One region of the Nonomuraea sp. NPDC003201 genome, then DNA from elsewhere that is predicted to be linked to it. Evidence: predicted binding sites of a transcription regulator. Region 1 holds the regulator's gene; each other region holds the start of a gene.
What was found. Region 1 encodes HrcA, which represses chaperone genes, less so after heat shock. Its sites were predicted from a motif close to TTGGCACTCTCNNNNNGAGAGTGCCAA; they were not measured.
Positions count from the first base shown of each region.

Region 1 (5,271 bases):
GGACGCCCCGAGCGCCGAGAACGGCGCGATCGGCGAGCTGGAACGCTCCGCCGTCATCGAGGCGTTACGGGCCCTGCCGACCCGACAGAGAGAAGCACTGGTTCTGCGGTACTACGGTGATCTGTCCGAAGCTGAGATAGCCCACGCGATGGGCATCAGCAAGGGCGCGGTCAAGAGCCACACCGCACGTGGCATGGCCGCCTTGCGATCCGTTCTGGAGAAAATGTCATGACCCAGCCCCCCGACGAGCACGGAGATCTCCTGCGCCGTGCGCTCCGCGCGGAGGCGGACGCGGTCGTGCCCTCGCCGGACGGACTGGAGATCATCCGCACCCGCATCGAGCGGCGCGGCGTCCGCAATCTGTTCTGGTGGCGAGCGGGCGCGGCCGCCGCCAGCGCCCTCCTGGTGGCGGGGACGATCGTGATGGCCGTTCCCAGCCTGCGCTCGCAGATCATCGACCAGCCCGCCAAGTGGGTGGACAGCGAGACGACCTCCAAGGTGCCGTCCAACTCCTCCACCACCCGCTCCCAGGAGCCGCCGTCCAGGCAGCCGACCAGCCACGACCAGCACCCGGTGGGGATCCCCGAGATCCCCTCCAAGAGCCCGACGCCCCGGCCCACGAAGAGGGCCGAATCGACCACCAGGCCCTCGCCGACCCCCACTCCCACGACGACCGAGTGCCCGTCGCCCCTGGCCGAGCAGGCCGAGCCGCCGTCCGACTGCCCCACGGTCTCGCCGACCCCGACGCCGTCGTCATCGGTGGAGGAGACCCTGCAGCCCACGACGTGCCCGGCCGACGAGTGCCCGCCCGACGACATCACCGACAGTCCGACCAGCGTGACCAGCCCGTTGGTGGACGCCTCTCACACGACGCCCTGAAAGGCTCTACCAGCGTCCGGTACGCGTGAGCAGCACCGAGGCCGCCGCCACCCCTGCCGTGGACGTACGCAGCACCGTGGGCCCCAGCAGCACGGACACCGCCCCTGCCGCCCGGAACCCGGCCAGTTCGTCGTCCGAGACGCCCCCTTCTGGCCCCACGACCACCACGATGTCGCCCGACGCGGGCAGCGCCACGCCGGACAGCGGCTCGGCCGCCTCCTCGTGCAGCACCAGCCCCAGCGCCGCGCCGGCCAGCAGTTTGTCGACCTGCGCGGTGGTGGCGGGCTCCGTCACCTCGGGAAGGTGGAACCTGCGGGCCTGCTTGCCCGCCTCACGAGCCGTCGAGCGCCACTTGTGCAGCCCCTTGGCGACCTTGTCGCCCTTCCACTGGGTGATGCTGCGCGAGGCGGCCCAGGGCACGATGACGTCCACGCCCGCCTCGGTCATCATCTCGACGGCCAGCTCGCCCCGGTCGCCCTTGGGCAGCCCCTGGACGACGACCAGCCGCGGCCGCGGCGGCTCGACCTCGTAGCGGCGCAGCACGTCGAGCCTCAGCGCGTCCTTGAGGACCTCGCGTACGACGCACTCGGCGACCGCGCCGGCGCCGTCCGTCAGATCGATCCGCTCACCGGCCCGCAGGCGCCGCACGGAGGCCGCGTGGCGCCCCTCCGGGCCGCCGAGCGTCAGCTCGGGGCCGTCCAGCTCCTGCGACAGGAACACCGGGACGGTCACGTCACCTGCCGTTGAAGGCGTCGCGCAGCCGCGAGAAGAAGCCCTGCTGGCCGGGGGCGAACTTGCCCGGCGGCCGCTCCTCGCCCCGCTGCTTGGCCAGCTCGCGCAGCAGCTCCTCCTGCGCGGGCTCGAGGCGGGTCGGGGTCTCGACGTTGACGTGGATCAGCAGGTCGCCGCGGCCGGTCTCGTTGAGCCGCTGCACGCCCCGCCCGAACATGGTGATGACCTGGCCCGACTGCGTGCCGGGGCGGACATCGACCTCCTCCGAGCCGTCGAGCGTCTCGACCGCCAGCACGGTGCCGAGCGCGGCGGCCGTCATCGGGATCTGCACGGTGCAGTGGAGGTCGTCGCCACGCCGCTCGAAGATCTCGTGGGCACGCTCGACGATCTCGAGGAACAGGTCTCCGGGCGGGCCGCCGCCGGGGCCGACCTCACCCTCTCCGGCGAGCTGGATGTGGGTGCCGTCCTCGACGCCCGCGGGGATGCGGACCTTGATCGTACGGCGAGTGCGCACCCGCCCGTCGCCGGAGCACTCCTGGCAGGGGTGGCGGATGATGGTGCCGAAACCGCCGCACTGCGGGCACGGCCGTGAGGTCATGACCTGGCCCAGGAACGAGCGGGTGACCTGGGAGATCTCGCCGCGCCCGTTGCACATGTCGCAGGTGTCGGGGTGGGTGCCGGGCGCCGTGCCGGCCCCGTGGCAGACCTCGCAGAGCACGGCCGTGTCGACGACCAGCTCACGCGTGGTGCCGAACGCCGTCTCGCGCAGGTCGAGCTCGACCCGGATGGTGGCGTTGCGTCCCCTGCGGGCACGCGAGCGCGGCCCCCTGGCGCCGGCCGCGGTGCCGAAGAACGCGTCCATGATGTCGCTGAAGGGGAAGCCCGCTCCGAAGCCACCGGCGCCCGCGCCCGCGCCTGCTCCGGCGCCGCCGAAGGGGTCGCCACCCAGGTCGTACATCTGGCGCTTGTTCGGGTCGGAGAGCACCTCGTAGGCCTGCGTGATCTCCTTGAACCGCTCCTGGGTCTCAGGATCGGGGTTCACGTCGGGATGCAGCTCGCGGGCAAGTCGGCGGTAAGCCTTCTTGATCTCGTCCTGACTGGCGTCACGGCGCACCCCGAGGGTGGCGTAATAGTCGCTGTTTGCCACTTATCGACCTCTTATGATGCAGCCAGGATCTGGCTGACGTAGCGTGCCACCGCGCGCACGGCTCCCATCGTCACTGGGTAGTCCATCCTCGTGGGCCCCAACACCCCGAGCCGGGCCAGTTGGTTGTCGCCTGAACCGTATCCGGTCGCGACTATGGATGTCCCCCGCAGATAGGGGTTTTCGGAGCCGATGCGCACGGTGAGCGCGGACGGTGTGTCTGCGGATGTCTCGCCGAGCAGCCTCATGAGCACGACCTGCTCCTCCAGCGCCTCGAGCACGTCGCGCAGGCCGATCGAGAAGTCGGCGCCCGCGAGGTTGGCCGCGCCGGCGAACACGATCTTCTCGTCGTGCCGCTCGACCAGCGTCTCCAGCAGCACCGACAGGATCGTCGCCACCACCGGGCGGTCTTCGAGAGGGAGCCGCTCGGGCAGGTCGGCGACCAGCTCGGGCACGTTGCTCAGGCCGCAGCCGTCGAGGCAGGCGTTGAGGACGGCGCGCAGGTGGGCGATGCGGGTGTCCTCCACCACCTCGGGCAGCTCGATGACGCGCTGCTCGACGCGGCCGGTGTTGGTGATCAGCACGAGCATGACCCGCCGGTCGTTCAGCGGCACCAGCTCGACGTGCCTGACCGTCGAACGCGTCAGCGTCGGGTATTGCACCACCGCCACCTGCCTGGTCAGCTGCGCGAGCAGCCGGACCGTGCGGGTGACCACGTCGTCGAGGTCGACCGCACCGGCCAGGAACGTCTCGATGGCCCTGCGCTCGGCCCCGGACAGGGGCTTGACCTGCGAGAGCCGGTCGACGAACAGCCGATAGCCCTTGTCGGTCGGCACGCGGCCGGCGCTGGTGTGGGGTTGGGTGATGTAGCCCTCCTCCTCCAGCGCGGCCATGTCGTTCCTGACCGTCGCCGGGGAGACTTTCAGGTTGTGGCGCTCGGCGAGCGCCTTGGAGCCCACCGGTTCGTTGGTGGACACGTAGTCTTCGACAATGGCGCGGAGCACCGCCAGCTTCCGATCGTCGAGCACGTGCTCACCTCCTGCCTCTGACATCCAGGGAACGCAACCATCTAGCACTCTGCGTTCCTGAGTGCCAAGTGTACGGCTCTCATCCACAAGGTGCGATAACACAAGGTCGCAACCAGGCTCCTAGCTTCTTACAAGGGGCAAGTACCACACTTGCCGACATGAGCGACAACTCCCCGCCTCCGCCGTACGGGCCCCAGCCCGGCTCCCAGCCGGGTTACGGGCCCCAGCCCGGGCCCCAGCCCGGCTATGGCCCTCAGCCCGGGTCCCAGCCCGGCTACGGCCCTCAGCCCGGGTCGCAGCCCGGCTACGGCCAGCCACCGCCCCAGTACGGGCCGCCGCCGCAGTACGGGCCTCCGCCGCAGTACGGCCCGCCGCCCCAATACGGCCCACCTCCTCAGTACGGACAGTACGGCCAGCAACCCCAATTCCCCGCACGAATCGACTCGAAAGCCATCAAACCGCGACTTTGGTGGATCGGGCTCGTCTGGGGCATCGCCGTGGTCTGCACCATCGCAGGCGCCGTCCTGTTCACCACGGGCATCGTCAGCAGCGTCAGCAACATAGCCCCCACCAGGACGTTCGCGTCCGGCGAAACCGTGACGGTGCCGATCGACCCGGCCAACAAACCCGCCATCTACCTCTCCAGCGACACCGCCGTCCACTACGAGTGCCAGATCACCAACGGAGCCAGGCTCGCCAAGACCACGGGCACGCAGACGGTCACGGCCGGGTCCGTCAAGTGGGAGCAGATCCTCGTGATCAACGCGCCCACCAGGGGCGACTACCAGCTGTCCTGCACCACCCAGGAGCAGGCCGACGTGCGGTACGGCGTGGGCCGCGAGCTGACCGCGGCCGCGGGCGGCATCGCCGGCGGGGTGATGGCGCTCATCCTGATCCCCGGAGCCGGACTGCTCATCGCCATCGCCGGCACCATCATCGTGCTGGTCCGCCGCAGCGGCGCGCGCAAGCGCCTTGCGGTCGACGGGTGATTTGCTACGGTCCCCGTGTGTACGAGGGCGATGTGCTGGCGGGGAATTGGCGGCGGCCGGGCAAGGGCAAGATCCCGAAAGTGGCGGCCGAGCTGGACCTCGTCGTGGAGGACGCCGACAGCGGCTTCTGCGGCGCGGTGGTGGCCTGTGACAAGGAGGCCGTCACGCTCGAAGACCGGTTCGGCAAGCGCCGGCTGTTCCCGCTCGCGCCCGCCGCGTTCCTGCTGGAGGGCAAGCCCGTGACGCTGGTACGCCCGTCGGCGGCCCCGGCGGGGCCCAGGCGCAGCGCGTCGGGCTCGATCGCCGTGGAGGGGCTGCGGGCGAGGGTCGCCCGGGAGAGTCGCATCTACGTGGAGGGCGTGCACGACGCCGCCCTGGTGGAGAAGATCTGGGGCCATGACCTGCGGGTCGAGGGGGTCGTGGTCGAATACCTGGAGGGCGTGGACCATCTGCCGGCCATCGTGGCGGAGTTCGGCCCGGAGCCGGAGCGCCGGCTGGG
Region 1 covers NZ_JBSFTC010000011.1:77,836-83,106, forward strand. Annotated here, with positions in the region: gene ACWDX9_RS07660 (SigE family RNA polymerase sigma factor) at 1-232, shown strand, start outside; gene ACWDX9_RS07665 (hypothetical protein) at 229-879, shown strand; gene ACWDX9_RS07670 (16S rRNA (uracil(1498)-N(3))-methyltransferase) at 886-1,611, opposite strand; gene dnaJ (molecular chaperone DnaJ) at 1,613-2,758, opposite strand; gene hrcA (heat-inducible transcriptional repressor HrcA) at 2,770-3,783, opposite strand; gene ACWDX9_RS07685 (hypothetical protein) at 3,942-4,772, shown strand; gene ACWDX9_RS07690 (DUF3097 domain-containing protein) at 4,790-5,271, shown strand, end outside.

Region 2 (5,271 bases), on a different contig from region 1:
AGACCGAGAGCGCGGCAGGCGTCAGCCGAACACTGCGCAAGAGGCCCCGAGCTGCGGCAGCAGCTCCTCGACGAGCGGGACTCCCAGCTTGGACTCGCCGGCCAGCGTCCCCGTGGTCAGGCAGAGCGGCGCCTGCACCACCTTCATGAGCTGACCGGTGAGGACCGGGGTGCCGGACGCATGGGCAGGGACGGCGAAGGCGGCCGCGGCGGCCGCGCTCAGAATGGCGATGCCGAAAATACGCTTGCTGCGGGAAAGCATCCTCTACTCCTTCGTTGAGGTGTGTGATCACCACCTTTCCTCACTCGGAGTAGCGGATCAATTATGAAACGTAATGGCTGATAAACGAAAACAAGAGCGACCCGGAAAACCGGGCCGCTCTTGTTATGAACAGCGAAGAAAAGACCTAGAAGTCCATGTCGCCGCCGCCCGGCATGGCCGGAGCAGCAGCGTTCTTCTCGGGCTTCTCGGCGATGACGGCCTCGGTGGTGAGGAAGAGCGCCGCGATGGAAGCGGCGTTCTGCAGCGCCGAGCGCGTCACCTTGGCCGGGTCGAGGATGCCCGCCTCGAACATGTTGACGTACTCGCCGGAAGCGGCGTTCAGGCCCTCACCCGGGGTGAGGTTGCGAACGCGCTCCACCACGACGCCGCCCTCGAGGCCGGCGTTGACCGCGATCTGCTTCAGCGGCTCCTCCAGAGCCTTGCGCACGATCGCCGCACCCGTGGCCTCGTCGCCCGACAGCTCCAGCTTGTCGAACGCCTTGGCGCCGGCCTGCAGCAGCGCCACGCCACCGCCGGGCACGATGCCCTCCTCGACGGCCGCCTTGGCGTTGCGCACGGCGTCCTCGATGCGGTGCTTGCGCTCCTTCAGCTCGACCTCGGTCGCCGCGCCGGCCTTGATGACCGCCACGCCACCGGCCAGCTTGGCCAGCCGCTCCTGGAGCTTCTCACGGTCGTAGTCGGAGTCGGTGCGCTCGATCTCGGCGCGGATCTCGTTGACCCGGCCGGCGATCTGCTCGGGGTCACCGGCGCCGTCGACGATCGTCGTCTCGTCCTTGGTCACCACGACCTTGCGGGCGCGGCCGAGCAGGTCGAGGGTGGCGTTCTCGAGCTTGAGACCGACCTCCTCGGCGATGACCTGGCCACCGGTCAGGATGGCGATGTCGTTGAGCATGGCCTTGCGGCGGTCGCCGAAGCCCGGGGCCTTGACGGCCACGGAGCGGAACAGGCCGCGGATCTTGTTGACGACCAGGGTCGCCAGGGCCTCGCCCTCGATGTCCTCGGCGATGATCAGCAGCGGCTTGCCCGACTGGACGACCTTGTCGAGCAGCGGCAGCAGATCCTTGTTGGCGGAGATCTTGCTGTTGACGATCAGGATGTACGGGTCCTCGAGCACGGCCTCCATGCGGTCCGAGTCGGTGACGAAGTACATCGACGTCATGCCCTTGTCGAAGCGCATGCCCTCGGTGAGCTCGAGCTCGAGGCCGAAGGTGTTGCTCTCCTCGACGGTGATGACGCCTTCCTTGCCGACCTTGTCCATCGCCTCGGCGATGAGCGAGCCGATCTCGGGGTCGGCGGCGGAGATGGAGGCCGTGGAAGCGATCTGCTCCTTGGTCTCCACGTCCTTGGCCAGCTTGGAGAGCTCCTCGCTGACGCGCTCGACGGCGGCCTCGATGCCCTTCTTCAGGCCCATCGGGTTGGCGCCGGCGGCCACGTTGCGCAGACCCTCGCGCACCAGCGCCTGGGCGAGCACGGTGGCGGTGGTGGTGCCGTCACCCGCGACGTCGTCGGTCTTCTTGGCGACTTCCTTGACCAGCTCGGCGCCGATCTTCTCCCACGGGTCCTCGAGCTCGATCTCCTTGGCGATGGAGACACCGTCGTTGGTGATCGTGGGGGCGCCCCACTTCTTCTCCAGCACGACGTTGCGGCCCTTGGGGCCCAAGGTCACCTTGACGGCGTCGGCGAGCTGGTTCATACCACGCTCGAGACCGCGCCGGGCGTCCTCGTCAAACGCGATCATCTTGGCTGCCATAAGGCTAGACCTCCCAGATGCAGGGTGGCTTGTCGTGGACCGAGCCGACGCCCGCGACGGCATGGGTCAGCATCTCCTTCGGCAGACCCCATCGTCCCGATCCGAGTGTTGGCACTCTGCTGCACAGAGTGCCAACGAACTGTTTAGCACTCTACCCTGTCGAGTGCAAGCGAGAAGCCTCCTACCGGGCCTTTTCTCCCCATATCAGCCTGTACGGCGGAGCCGTCCATCGCCGGCCGCAGGACCCCGCACCTGCGACGAGCCGCGTCCAGGCCACCGCAGGTGGCGGGATCCATACGCACGGCGAGCCGCCTCGCGCGGCTCGCCGTGACCGAGTCGACGAAAGAAAGGTGGCGGGCTCGCACGGACTGCGCTGCCGGGCGATCCCCGCCGGTGCATACCAGGGGGGTGTATCAGACCGCGCGGACGGACTCCGCTTGAGGTCCCTTCTGGCCCTGCGTGATCTCGAACTCGACCCGCTGGCCCTGTTCGAGAGATCGGTACCCGTCCATCATGATCGCTGAGTAATGGACGAATACATCCTTACCACCGTCTACCGCGATGAAGCCGTAGCCCTTGTCCGCGTTGAACCACTTGACGGTGCCCTGCGCCACTTCCGACTCCTCTTACTGGGCTTTCAGATCTCGCCCATTCCTCCGCGAGACCCGTAATCGCCGGACTTAAGGGAAAATCAGCCAGACGATCGCCCTCGACCATACCTGTGGCACGGGGTTTGGCAACAGAGTCAATCTGCAAACGACGCATTTCTTCGCAACGAAGGCGCTTCAACGTTTCATTTGCCCTGGAAATGGAGAAGGCGCCCACTAGGGGCGCCTTCCACACGTGTGATCTATAGCACTCAGCCGCCGGCAACCGCCGGGATGATTGAGATCTGAGTGCCCTCAGGTGCCGGAGTGTCGAGCCCGTCGGCGAAACGGACGTCCTCTTCCCCAACGTAAACGTTGACAAAACGACGAATCTTGCCCGATTCATCCAGAATTCTCGCGCCGATCCCCGGGTAGTCCGAGTCGAGCTTGGCAAGCACGTCACGAAGAGTCGCGCCCTCACCACTGACTTCGGCGTTGCCCCCGGTGTAGGTGCGCAGAATGGTGGGAATCCGCACCGAAACGCTCATGGTTAAACTCGCCTTTCCTGGTTGTCAGACAGTCGCGCGGAACGCGTCGAGGGAGGGCCGGATCACGGCCGTGGGCTGGGCGTCGTCGCTGATCGCGTCGAGTGTCTTGAGCCCGTCGCCGGTGTTGAGGACCACGGTCTCGGCCTCGGGGTCGAGCCGCCCGCTCTCGGCGAGCTTCTTCAGCACGCCCACGGTCACCCCTCCCGCGGTCTCGGCGAAGACGCCCTCCGTCGAGGCCAGGAGCTTGATCGCGGCCACGATCTCGGCGTCCGTGACGTCCTCGACGGCCCCGCCGGTGCGCCGGGCGATGTCGAGCACGTACGGTCCGTCGGCCGGGTTGCCGATGGCCAGCGACTTGGCGATGGTGTCGGGCTTGACCGGCTGGACGACGTCGTGCCCCGCCTTGTACGCGGTGGAGACCGGCGAGCACCCGGCCGCCTGCGCTCCGAAGATCTTGTACGGCGTGTCCTCGACCAGCCCCAGCTGGACCAGCTCGCGGAAGCCCTTGTCGATCTTGGTGAGCTGCGAGCCGGAGGCGATGGGGATGACGATCTGCTCGGGCAACCGCCACCCGAGCTGCTCGGCGATCTCGTACGCGAGCGTCTTGGAGCCCTCGGCGTAGTAGGGCCGCAGGTTGACGTTGACGAACCCCCACTTGTCACCCAGCGGGTCGCCGATCAGCTCGGAGCAGAACCGGTTGACCTCGTCATACGTGCCTTCGATCCCGATCAGCTTGCCGCCGAACACGCGAGCCATGGCGATCTTGGCCGCTTCGAGGTTGGCCGGGATGAACACGCACGCCTCGAGCCCGGCGCGCGCCGCCGCCGCGGTGACCGCGCCCGCGAGGTTGCCCGTGGAGGAGCAGGAAAGGGTGTGGAAGCCGAAGTTACGCGCCGCCTCGACGGCGATGGCGACGACCCGGTCCTTGAAGGAATGGGTGGGGTTGCCCGAGTCGTCCTTCACGTACAGGTTCTTGAGACCGAGTGCGCGTCCGAGGTTTCCGGCCTTGACCAGTTTGGTCCAACCCGGGTTCATATTGGGCTTACTCGCGACGTCAACCGGCACCGGGAGCAGCGACCGGTAACGCCAGATGTTGGCGGGACCCGACTCGATGTCGGAGCGGGTCACCGTACCGAAGGAATAGGCCGCTTCGAGCGGCCCGAAACACTCCAGACACGCGAAGCTCGGACCGAGCGGGTAACGCGTGCCGCACTCGCGGCAGGACAGACCGACAGCAGGACCAAAGTCGAGCGACATGAAGCGAGGCCTTCCCTCATCTTCGCCTGCGGCCACCTTGACCGCAGACCGGAATTGGCACCTTGTCCCGGTCGGCCTCGCCAGGTCGCGAGTCTCAAACCGGGAGGGTTGCCGGGGCTTCGCAGGGCCGGTCCCTCCACCCCTCTGGATGAGCAATATTCAGTTGTTGAAAAGGACTCTACCCGTCCGTGGGGCCCAAATGGCCACCCGTCTCAAGATGCGAGACGTGGCGTCTCAGCGATAATCATCACCCAGCACTCCCTGCACGTATTTGCGGGCCTGGTGAATGCGCGACTTGGCGGTGCCCAGGGGAATGCCGAGCTGCTCGGCCACCTCGTTGTAGTCGAGCTGGACGATGTCGCGCAGCACCAGCGCCTGCGCCAGGTCGGGCTTGTCGGCCTCCAGCGCCTCCATGGCGTCGAGCAGGTCGAGCCGGGAGCCCGCGATCACGCTCACCCGCGCCACGTCGGGCTTCTGCGTGGGCAGCTCGTCCGAGGTCTGCTCGGCCGCGCGCCGTTTGAGCGACCTGTACGTGGTGCGCGCGCAGTTGGCCGTCACGATGTGCAACCAGGTGCTGAACCGCGCCCGGCCCTCGAACCGGCCGATGTTGCGCGCCACGGCCAGCAACGTGTCCTGCGAGGCTTCCTCGGCATCCTGGTGATAGGGGAGGATCCGGGCGCAGTGCCGCATCACATCCGGCTCGATCCGCGCCAGGAGCTCGCCAAGTGCGCGATGATCTCCTCCTGCGGCCGAGCGGGCGAGTTCCTCGGTTAGCTCATCAAGCGCCATAGCTGGGATCCTATGGGCGAAGGGAGCGTAGATGAACAGCGTCCTGGTGGCCTCCAAC
Region 2 covers NZ_JBSFTC010000123.1:9,259-14,529, forward strand. Annotated here, with positions in the region: gene ACWDX9_RS33555 (hypothetical protein) at 22-261, opposite strand; gene groL (chaperonin GroEL) at 407-2,032, opposite strand; gene ACWDX9_RS33565 (cold-shock protein) at 2,446-2,646, opposite strand; gene ACWDX9_RS33570 (MoaD/ThiS family protein) at 2,892-3,167, opposite strand; gene thrC (threonine synthase) at 3,192-4,424, opposite strand; SAM riboswitch class I at 4,438-4,579, opposite strand; gene ACWDX9_RS33580 (RNA polymerase sigma factor) at 4,659-5,213, opposite strand; gene ACWDX9_RS33585 (alpha,alpha-trehalose-phosphate synthase (UDP-forming)) at 5,245-5,271, shown strand, end outside.
Region 2: the regulator HrcA is predicted to act here: its motif matches at 2,141-2,167, upstream of groL (chaperonin GroEL).

Region 3 (5,271 bases), on a different contig from region 1:
CCGGCCCACAACGGCCGCCTGGTGGTGCCCGTCTACTTCAGCGTGGGCGACACGCAGAGCGTACGGCTGATCTACAGCGACGACCGCGGCGCGACGTGGCAGATCGGCGCGACCGCGACCTACGACAAGTCGGTCCTGAAGCTGGGTGAGCAGACCCTGGTCGAGCGGACCGACGGCGGCATCCTCGTGATCGCCCGCAACGGCGCCGTGCCCGACGACCAGACCTCCGTCCACGGCCTGGCCCGGGGCGTGAGCACGGACGGCGGCGAGTCGTTCGACGGCGATTTCCGGGCCGACGGCGCCGTCACCGCTCCGCCCACCCATCCGGCCCTGCTGCGCCAGCGGGACAAGGCCCCCAACACCCGGATCCTGCTCTCCGCACCCGCCACGCCGAAGACCGACAACAACCCGGTGGGCATGAACGTGCGCTCGTCCTTCGACGAAGGCGCGACCTGGCGGAACTACGACAACTCCACCAACAACGCGGGGGTGAGGATCGACGGCGACCACGCCGGATATTCCGACATGGCGCTCCTCGGCAACGGCGCGATCGGCGTCCTGTACGAGGCGGGCGTGAACCGCTTCCGGGACGAGATCCGCTGGAACTGGTTCTGGGAGAGCGCGATAGGCCTGCGCTGAACCGTCCCAGGAACGCCGAACGGCCCGCAACCCTTTCGGGTGTGCGGGCCGTGGCGAGAGAGGAGCCGGGTCAGTGGCCGTGGCCGTGACCGTGGCCCGCGCCGGCGGCGGGGGCCTCCTCCTCGGGCTTGTCCACCACGAGCGCCTCGGTCGTGAGGAGCATGCCCGCGATCGACGCGGCGTTCTGGACGGCCGAACGCGTGACCTTGACCGGGTCGATGACGCCCTGCGCGATCAGGTCGCCGTATTCGCCGGTCGCGGCGTTGAGGCCGTGGCCGGCCTCCAGCTCGGCGACCTTGTGCGTCACCACGTAGCCCTCGAGACCGGCGTTCTCGGCGATCCAGCGGGCCGGCTCGACCAGGGCGCGGCGCACGACGGCGACACCCGTGGCCTCGTCGCCCGTCAGGCCGAGGTCGTCGAGGTCCTTGGAGACGTGGATCAGCGCGGAGCCACCGCCGGAGACGATGCCCTCCTCGATCGCGGCGCGCGTCGCGGAGATCGCGTCCTCGAGGCGGTGCTTCTTCTCCTTCAGCTCCACCTCGGTGGCGGCGCCGACGCGCAGCACGCACACACCGCCGGCGAGCTTGGCCAGACGCTCCTGCAGCTTCTCGCGGTCCCAGTCGGAGTCGGACTGCTCGATGGCGAGCTTGATCTCCTTGACGCGGTCCTCGATGGCCTGCGGGTCACCGGCGCCGTCGACGATGGTGGTGTTGTCCTTCGTGACGACGACGCGGCGGGCCGTGCCGAGCACCTCGAGACCGACGTGCTCCAGCTTGAGGCCGACCTCCTCGCTGACGACCTGGCCACCGGTGAGGGTGGCGATGTCCTGCAGCATGGCCTTGCGGCGGTCGCCGAAGCCCGGGGCCTTGACGGCCACGGAGGTGAAGGTGCCGCGGATCTTGTTGGTGACCAGGACGGCCAGGGCCTCGCCCTCGACGTCCTCGGCGATCACGAGCAGCGGCTTCTTCGTCTGGGCGATCTGCTCCAGCAGCGGCAGGAAGTCCGCGATGGAGGCGATCTTGCCCTGGTTGATCAGGACGTAGGCGTCCTCGAGGACGGCCTCCATCCGCTCAGGGTCGGTCACCATGTACTGCGACACGTAGCCCTTGTCGAACTGCATGCCCTCGGTGAACTCGAGCTCCATGCCCATGGCGTTGGACTCTTCGACGGTGAGGACACCGTCCTTGCCCACCTTGTCGAACGCCTCGGCGATCAGGTCGCCGATCTGCGCGTCCTGGGCGGAGATCGTCGCGACGTTGGCGATCTCCTTCTTGTCGGCGACCTCGCGGGCGCTGTCGAGCAGCTTGTCGCTGATCGCCTTGGCGGCCTTGTCGATGCCGCGCTTGAGCGACAGCGGCGAGGCGCCGGCGGCCACGTTGCGCAGGCCCTCGCGGACCATGGCCTGGGCCAGCACGGTGGCGGTGGTGGTGCCGTCGCCCGCGATGTCGTTGGTCTTGGTGGCAACTTCCTTGGCGAGCTGGGCGCCGAGGTTTTCGTAGCGCTCTTCCAGCTCGATCTCACGAGCGATGGTCACACCGTCGTTCGTGATCGTCGGCGCACCGAACTTCTTGTCGATGACGACGTTGCGGCCTCGCGGGCCGAGGGTTACCTTCACGGCGTCGGCGAGGGCGTTCACCCCGCGCTCGAGCGCGCGGCGGGCATCCTCGTCGAACTCCAGGATCTTCGCCATTGTTTGAAAGTCCTCTCCTAGCGTCGAAAGCCCCGGCCGCCCTCAAGAGCGCCCGGGGCTCGACACATCCGGCTTACTTCTCGATGATCGCGAGAACGTCGCGGGCGGAGAGCACGAGGTACTCCTCGCCGCCGTACTTGACCTCGGTGCCGCCGTACTTGCTGTAGAGGACGATGTCGCCCTCAGAGACGTCGAGCGGAATCCGCTTGTCGCCGTCCTCATCCCAGTTGCCGGGGCCCACCGCGAGGACCTTGCCCTCTTGCGGCTTCTCCTTGGCGGTGTCCGGGATGACCAGGCCGGAAGCGGTGGTCTGCTCGGCCTCAAGCGGCTGAACCACAATGCGGTCGCCGAGCGGCTTAACGGGAACCTTGGTGGCGGTCGTCACGATCGGACCTCCCCTTCAGATTTGAATGATCTAGAAGAGGCGACCAGCTGGGCCTGCCGTCGCGGGTGTCAGACCTGCCTCGTCGCACGTTGGCACTCTCAAGGGGAGAGTGCCAACAGGAAACATATGCAAGAGGGGCTTGACAGTCAACACGAACGCGTCTGCTGAGAGCGATCAGACCGAATCCGCCCCTTCTAGATACCGTACGCCCATGGTCCGACCGGGTCGGACGTGGCACTAACGTCGGGTGATGTGGACCTTGACGCCTTCGACGAGCTGCTGACACCGCGCGGGCAGCGCGCGCTCGCGGAGGCCGTGGAGCTGGTGGGCACGGATCCGGTGGCCGCCGCCACGAGAATGCGCAAGACGTACGACGCCGCGCTGACCTCCGCGGCGCTCACCCAGGCGGGGCTGCGGGACCGCGCCAGGGCCAAGTTCGGCGAGGACGCCGGGCGGATGTACTTCACGCCGCACGGCCTGGAGCAGTCCACGCGGACGGAGGTCGCCGAGCACCGCGCCCGCCGCCTGACCGCCGAGACACGAGCGGACGCACCCCTGCACGGACCGGACGCGCCCCCGCACGAGCTCGGCGTCACGGACGCGGCCCCGCACGGGCCCGGCGTCACGGACACGTCCCAGCGCGGGCTCACGCGTGGGCCGAGGGTCGTGGACGCCTGCTGCGGCGTCGGCGGCGACTTCCTCGCGCTGGCCCGCGCCGGCTGCACCGTGGCCGCCGTGGACACCGACCCGCTGACCGTCGCCGTGGCCAGGGCCAACGCCGACGCGCTCGGGCTGGCCGACAGGGTGACGGTGTCGGTGGGGGACGCGGCCGAGGTGCGGCCGGAGGAGTACGACGTGCTCTTCGCCGACCCGGCCAGGCGGACGGGCCGGGGCAGGACGTTCGACCCCATGGCCTACTCCCCGCCCTGGCCGGTGGTGCTCGACCTGGTCGCCAGAGCCTCCCGGGCGTGCGTCAAGGTCGCCCCGGGCATCCCGTACGAGTTCATCCCCGGAGGCGCCGAGGCCGAGTGGGTCTCGTACAAGGGCGAGGTCAAGGAGGCCGCCCTCTGGACCGGCCAGGAGGGAGCGGGCCGCCGCGCCACCCTGCTGCCCGGCGGCCACACGCTGACGGCCACGGGCGCCGAGGCCGCCGTCGGCCCGGTCGGCAGGTACGTCTACGAGCCGGACGGCGCGGCCATCCGGGCGCATCTCGTGGGCGAGGTGTCGGAAATCGTGAACGGACGCCTGCTCGACCCGATGATCGCCTACATCACCGGTGACGACCCGATCGACACCCCATGGGCGGCCAGATATGAAGTAGAGGACGTTCTCCCCTTTTCAGGGAAAAAGCTGCGCGCCGCCCTCCGTGAGCGACAAGTCGGAAATGTCACCATCAAGAAGCGCGGCTCCGCCGTCGACATCGAGCGCCTCCGCTCAGATCTCCGCCTAAATGGCGAAAAATCGGCAACTATCATCCTTACCCGAATCATCGATAAGCCATCGGTCATCATCTGCGACACCTCTCCACCTGCCTGAACCGGTCATTCTGCTGTTAACCTCGATCTTTCACTTCGCCCCTGACGGACCTTGATCGAGAGGCTAAGGTTGGCGGACGGGAGTTCTCCCCTGCGGTTTTCCGTGTTCCCGCTCGTTCATCTGAAAATCGACCTATATCCCACCGCTGCGCGGCAGACCGTCGGCGAGCCAAAGGAGCTTTCGGTGGACCATTCCAACCACACCACCCTTCTCCAGGCAGGAGGCCAGTCCGGCATCTCCGAGAGGATGCGGGACCTGCTGGCGCGCGCCTCGCAGGATCATGTGTACGAGCAGCGCACGCAGGGGGCGGTGCTGGACGAGATCCGCCAGCGGCTCGAAGGCATGGAGTGGCTGCTGCGCGAGGTGCGCGAGCGCGAGCTCGGCGGCCTCAGCGGCACGCTGCAGGCGGTCAGCGGGCGGCTCGACGACATCACCGCCAAGCCGCCGATGTGGGCGGAGGGGCTGGCTCAGCACGTCGAGGCGGTACGCGACCACGTGGACGCCGTCGGGGAGCGGATCGGAGACGTGGACGCCCGCGTCGCCCCGGTGGCCGACCTGCCCGGCCTGCGGGCCGACCTGGGCACCATGGGCGAGGGCGTGGACGAGGCGCTGACCCGCCTGCAGACGGTGCTCGACAGCACGGACGGCCTCACGAAGGGGATGTCCGACTTCGCCGCCACGCTGGCCACGCTCAACAGCAGCATGGAGGCCGCCGCGAGCCGCTTCACCAGGCTCGACAAGTCGATGGCCGACCTGACCACCCGCACCGACCGGGTCGAGGTCGCGGTCGGCGACCTGTCGGAGCACCTCACCGCCCGGCTGAGCGCCCAGGACAAGCAGCTCGCCGTCCGGATGGACGAGACGGACCAGCGGCTGACCACGCGGCTCGTCGAGGCCGACCAGCGCCTCACGACCCGCCTCGACGACACCGACCAGCGGCTCTCCGACCGCCTCGACGAGACCGACCGGCGACTGACGACCCGGCTCGACGAGACCGACCAGCGGCTGACGGTCCGCCTCG
Region 3 covers NZ_JBSFTC010000100.1:21,827-27,097, forward strand. Annotated here, with positions in the region: gene ACWDX9_RS29875 (sialidase family protein) at 1-639, shown strand, start outside; gene groL (chaperonin GroEL) at 710-2,329, opposite strand; gene groES (co-chaperone GroES) at 2,403-2,714, opposite strand; gene ACWDX9_RS29890 (class I SAM-dependent methyltransferase) at 2,967-4,250, shown strand; gene ACWDX9_RS29895 (hypothetical protein) at 4,434-5,271, shown strand, end outside.
Region 3: the regulator HrcA is predicted to act here: its motif matches at 2,804-2,830, upstream of groES (co-chaperone GroES).